One region of the Chthonomonas calidirosea T49 genome, then DNA from elsewhere that is predicted to be linked to it. Evidence: riboswitches for the same ligand, from Rfam matches in the RefSeq annotation. Region 1 holds a riboswitch; the other holds the start of a gene.
The links. Region 1 has a riboswitch for fluoride ahead of CCALI_RS15185 (DUF6062 family protein). Riboswitches for the same ligand answer to the same signal wherever they lie in the genome.

Region 1 (2,934 bases):
TGCCAGCTCAATATGGGCAATGCGGCGCGCATGAGGCTCCTCAAACACGTCGGTAAGGACGGGATTACGGGTGAGGGCGCGAAAGGTGGCCGGCCCAACAAACTGCGCCGCTGCTGCAGTAAGAACCACGTGCACGTCGGCCCCCAGTTTCCCGAGACGACTGCAGATATCGGCCGCTTTATAGGCGGCGATGCTTCCGGTAACCCCTAAAAGAATCGACTTTCCCGCAAGCCACGTCTCTTCGGTGCTCATGCGTTTCGTATCCTTAAGCGTTCGGCGAGGACGATAGCACGGAGTCCCTCGCAGGCCGTTTCCACGAAGTCGTTGACCACATAGTAGTCGTAGCGCGGCCAAGCCGCCAGCTCCTCAAGGGCGATGCGAAGTCGCTCTTCGATGCGCTCCTCGCTCTCTGTCCCTCTTTGAGTCAGGCGACGCCTCAGCTCTTGCAGAGAGGGCGGAGCTATAAAAATCAGGATCGCATCCGCAAATAGCCGCTTTACCTGAAGGGCTCCCTGCACCTCGATTTTCAATACGACGTCTAAGCCCTGTTGAAGTTGCTGTTCCACCGGCGCTCTAGGGGTTCCGTAATAGTAGCTTCCGTAGCGCGCATATTCCAAAAACTTTCCCTCCTTGATGGCCTCTTCGAACTGCTGCGAAGAGAGAAAGAAATAGTCTTGGCCGTCTCGTTCTCCCTCGCGCGGTGGGCGTGTTGTGGCGCTGATGCTGCGGACGACCCCGGGCGTTTGGTTCAGAACCTTCTCAATAAGGGTATCTTTCCCTACTCCGGAGGGGCCAGATACCACAAGAAGGTTCCCACGCCGCCGGGGCGGCAACAAAAGCGCCTCGCTGGTTGGTTCGTCGTCTCCCATGATGCAAGCAGTATAGCACAATCCGAAAAAGGGGTGCACGAGCTTTCACCACTTGACAGAGCCGACGTTTTGCGCTACATTGAACCTTGGCGATGGAGGCCGCCAGGGCGCTTGTTTTTGCTGCCCAAACCGCTCTCTTTTGAGCTGATGGCTCCTAGCTCACACTCTGATCAATGGCCTTGTGGTGGGCCTAGGAGGAGAGAATGTTAAAAAGGCTGCGTCTTGGTGCCGCCTGGCGGAACATCGCCTCTTTGGTGCAATGGCGTCTCCGAAAGCGCCGTGTGGATAAGCATCTTCTGTTTTACGATCTCTTCTCTGCAGTCCAGCAGCCAGGATGTCCCCTCTGCCGTCTCGTTGCCGATGCTGGGGCGCGTCGCCTCGCTTACCTCTTTCATGAGGAGGTAAACGACCCGCCCACACGGCTACGACTGCGCGCTTCCCTCGGTTTTTGCCCACGACATGCCCGACAATCCGCCCACCCTGGAAACGCGCTTGGCTTGGCTATCATCTATAAAGACCTGGCGGAACGCGCTTTAGAACGCCTTCAAAGCCGAGATCGCTCCCTCTTTCAGCAAGGTTGCCCAGAATGTGAGGAGGAGCAGCGCGACGAGGAGCGCTTTACGCAAGCCCTTGCTATCAGCTTGCTCGAACCCGAACTGCAATCGGCCTACCTCAAAGGGGATGGGCTGTGCATGCCCCATTTACAGCTGGTTGGTCGCTGGGCCCCGCCGGAAAGCTGGCGTTTTCTGCAGAGGGCGGAGCAAGAGCGCTTGCACCGACTGGCCGAAGAGCTTGGCGAGTTCATTCGTAAAAACGACTATCGTTTTAAAGACGAGCCGATGGGCTCCGAGCGTAACGTGTGGCTGCGTGCGCTTTGTAAGCTTTCAGGCCTGCAGCATAAGGAGGGAGATGCACTGTGAGCCACTCGCTCTTCACCTCCACATTTCGCCTGGCCTGCAGCCAGCCGTGTTGCCCTTTCTGCTGGATGCAAGACGAGGATGAACGGCGCTATCTACGCTCCCTCCTTCATGAGTACACGCTCGCGCCCGATATTCATGCGCGTCTGTCGGCCTCCGCCGGCTTTTGCCTGCGTCATGCACAGATGCTTGTCGAAACAGAGTGGGCCATGGAGAGAGATGGTCTAGGCACAGCAACCCTCTATGAAAGCGTGCTGAGGCAACTAGAAGCCGTGACGGCACTGGCGCTCGAAACCTCCTCGAAGCGCCCGATGCTCCGCAAATCGGAACCAGATGAGACGATCAGGCGCATATTGGCAACGCTACGCCCGCAAGAAACCTGTCTAGCATGCCAACACGGTCGCCAAAATGAGCAGTTTGCACTGAAAAGTTGGGTCGAGTATCTCTTGGAAGAGGGGCTTGAGGCCAACTTAGCCCAAACCTATCTGCAGGCGTGGGGCGTCTGTTTTCCGCATCTACTGCGCTTGTTAGAACAAAGACCCTCCTTGGAGGTTGCCAGGTGGTTGTTGAGCGACTTTCAAAGCAAACTCCGGCAGCGTTCTGAGCGATTGGAAGCCTACATTCATAAGCATGACGTACACCATCGCCACGAGCTAAGGGAGGAGGAACGCCTTGCATGGATAGAGGCCGTTGCGCTAACGGTGGGCGACTTCCATAAAAACCTCAGAGGTGTTCTATGACCGACGGACATAAGCGTCACCTCATGGCGACACTTTTGGCGATAGAAGAGGCAAGTCGTCAAATCGAGCAGGTCGCCCGTGAGGGGCGTAGCCCTTCTGGCAATAACAGGCTCACCCCCCTCGATCCTGCCTCTTGGGCGGTTTTTGCCGACGCGTTACAGCATATGTACGTCGACCTACAGGCCTGCATAAAACAGCTTTTGCCGCAGGAGCTGGCCGAGCAGGAACATCGGGAGGGGTTGTCGGTAACCCTCTACTGGCTTTCGGTGCTGTTGCTGCATCTAGACGAAGAGATCGTTGAGGATCTAGACCCCAAAAAGACGATACCAAAGTTCGGGCCTCTGGAGCCGGCAGAGCGTGAAGCGCTTGAGGCGGTTGTTGCCCGCCTCCATGAGGCCGTCGAGCGGA
Region 2 (2,934 bases), 420 kb from region 1:
TTTGGAGCCAAGTGCATAGCCTTGCCGTTCTCTTGAGCAAGGAACACCACATCACAAGAGGTGAGGAGGCCTTCATCCATATCGGCAAAGCGCAACTCGGTGTAGCGTGAAAGCCCAGGAAACGCCTCGCCCAACAGCTTGCCGGCATATGTGCCCGAAAATGCGCACCGCAACTGAACGTGGGGATGCCGTAGAAGCAGCCGCAATAGCTCACCGCCCGCATAGCCAGAAGCCCCCACGATTCCTACGTTAAGCATTATCTACCCCTTTGTCAAGCGCCTGTCAGAAGCGCAAAAACGATCAAAAGTCCGGCACAATTTACGGCATGAGATAGAAATCTTACCGCAGAGAGCCTCTTCAAGTCAACCGGTAACAAAGCAAAAACCATCTGTCTTGCGGTCAAGCTCACGGGGCTTGCGAATGTGTATATTTGATGATCTCGCAGTCTCGGACGGTAATAAGCCCTTCCTGAACCATCTCATCCAGAATCGGCAGAAAACCGTTGATACGCTCCGGCTGATCGATGATCTCAATGCGAATGGGTAGGTCGGTTGAGAGGTCGAGAAGCTTACTGCGATGGATGCGCGAGTTGGCTCCGTAACCGACAACCCCCTCCAGAACGGTGGCCCCGGCCAAACCTTCCTGCCGAGCGCGCTCCACAATGGCCGCATAGAGAGGCTTTCCATGCCACTTATCCGAACTGCCTATATAGATTGTGAGCACTTTGCCAATACCTTCTATCTTCATATCCTGCTACCTCCTAAACCGTTCGGCCTAAAAGCAACAAAGCACACACTCTTCCTAGATAGACCGCGAGAAAACCACCTAGAACGCTTCCGACCACATAGCCGCCAAGACGTAGCCACTCCCCATCGGAGACCAGGCCTAGCGAGTCGTTTTCGAAGGTCGAGAACGTGGTGTAGGCCCCAATGAACCCGATGGGAATGAGCAGCGTCCACCGCCTATCCCATACTAAAAGCTGCCCCAATGTCACCATAAACCCCAAGACGAAGGAGCCGGTAATGTTGATCACGAGGGTTCCTGCCGGAAACCCATTAACGTGCTGCTGAATCCATACTCCTAAAAAGTAGCGGGCGTTGGCGCCTAAAAAACCACCTACTCCCACATAGAGCATACGGAGAAAGACATCCTTCATTCTCTTAGACGAATCCTCCTCTATATGAGTTTTCCTCTACGTCGCGCGGAAGCCAGAGATACAAAAAACCCCTGATCGGCGCAACGTATCCGACCAGGAGCCATTAGCCTACAAAGCGGCGGTTCAGACGTCAAAACGTCTCGGCGGCCTCCATCACCGTTATCCATGGGTACCTATAAGTTTACCCTAGGACTCCCTTCAAGTAAAGACCGGCCTTTACGAAAAAACTTTCCGCTTCTAAAAAGGCCCCGGATAGTTTAAAATATCAGAAACCTTTCAACGAGGGCATCATGGCTTCTCCGCTCATTCGTTCCGGTATGAACGCCGATTTGGGAGGAACGGTACGTTGGCGCGTTCTTCCGCCACAGCCCGCCATCGAACAACGCCTTCTCAAAGGCGGCGATCTCCATCCCATCGTCGCGCGACTTCTGGCGCAACGCGGCATCGAAACAGTGGAAGAGGCGCACCGTTTTCTCCATCCTCATCTCGATCATCTGCACGATCCCTTCTTATTACCCGACGTAGAGCCTGCCTGCGTGCGCATCCAACAGGCCCTACATCGCCACGAACGGATTCTGGTCTATGGAGATTACGATAGCGATGGAGTGACCTCGGCAGCCCTATGGACTCGCTTGCTGCGCCGCCTCGGCGCTGAAGTGGAGGTGTTTGTACCGCATCGCAAGAGAGACGGTTACGACATCCGGCATGCGGCGATCGCACAAGCGAAGGCTCGTGGCGTGCGCCTCATCATCACAACCGACTGCGGCGTTCGCCGTGTGGAGGAGGTTGAATACGCGCGTCAGCTTGGAATAGATGTCATCATCACCGATCATCATTTGCCCCCTGAAGTTCTGCCGCGTGCCGTTGCCGTCGTCAACCCACATCGTGCCGATTCGCGCTATCCGTTTCCCTATTTAGCGGGCGTGGGAGTGGCGTTTCGTTGTGGCGAGGCCCTTGTTCGCCATCTCGGCCTAAAAGTGGAGAGCTATCGCCAAGCCTTTCTAGACCTCGTGACGATCGGCACCATCACCGACCTTATGCCCTTACTCGACGAAAATCGCGTGCTTGTTACCTTTGGACTTCAGCAGCTGCCTTACACCAAGAAGCCAGGTCTTCAGGCACTCCTTGAAGTAAGTGGGGTTCAGAAGCCCCAGGCAGAGGAGAACGCCCCCCTCCTCACGGTGCGCGACATCGGCTTTAGCCTTGGCCCCCGCCTAAATGCGGCGAGTCGTGTGGATGAAACAAAACCCGCTCTCGATCTCCTGCTGACCAGCGATCCGGGCGAGGCAAGGCGCCTCGCAGCCCTGCTGGATGCACAAAACCGCACCCGTCAGGAAGAACAGAAACGGATCTTTCAAGAGGCCATACAGCGAGTGCAGCAAGAGGGTCTGCACGAGCGAGCCTGCATCATCATCAAGGGAACGGGCTGGAGCAGCGGGATCATTGGCCTGGTGGCAGGCAAGCTTACCGAAGCGTTTCATCGCCCCTCCATTGTACTGGCATTGAACCCGCAAACCGGCGAGGGACGCGGTTCAGCGCGCTCTATCGAGGCCTTCGACCTCGGTGAGGCTCTTGAGCTGTGTCGTCCTCTCCTTATTGATGGAGGAGGCCATGCCCATGCTGCTGGGTTCTCCATTCGCCTTGAGAACGTTGCCGACCTTACCCAGCGAATGGAGGAGATCGCACGCCAACGCTTAACGGAGGAAGATCTACAACCCGTTCTCGATATAGATGCCGAGCTCAGCCCTCATCAGATTGATGAAAGGCTTCTGGAGCAG

Region 2: linked by a shared signal. The riboswitch ahead of crcB (fluoride efflux transporter CrcB) and the one ahead of CCALI_RS15185 (DUF6062 family protein) in region 1 are both predicted to bind fluoride.

The regions. Positions count from the first base shown of each region.
Region 1 covers NC_021487.1:2,125,810-2,128,743, reverse strand. The annotation lists gene coaBC (bifunctional phosphopantothenoylcysteine decarboxylase/phosphopantothenate--cysteine ligase CoaBC) at 1-252, opposite strand, end outside; gene gmk (guanylate kinase) at 249-869, opposite strand; fluoride riboswitch at 949-1,033, shown strand; gene CCALI_RS15185 (DUF6062 family protein) at 1,073-1,789, shown strand; gene CCALI_RS08815 (DUF6062 family protein) at 1,786-2,526, shown strand; gene CCALI_RS08810 (hypothetical protein) at 2,523-2,934, shown strand, end outside.
Region 2 covers NC_021487.1:2,548,078-2,551,011, reverse strand. The annotation lists gene argC (N-acetyl-gamma-glutamyl-phosphate reductase) at 1-257, opposite strand, end outside; gene CCALI_RS10630 (DUF190 domain-containing protein) at 406-747, opposite strand; gene crcB (fluoride efflux transporter CrcB) at 761-1,156, opposite strand; fluoride riboswitch at 1,244-1,323, opposite strand; gene recJ (single-stranded-DNA-specific exonuclease RecJ) at 1,447-2,934, shown strand, end outside.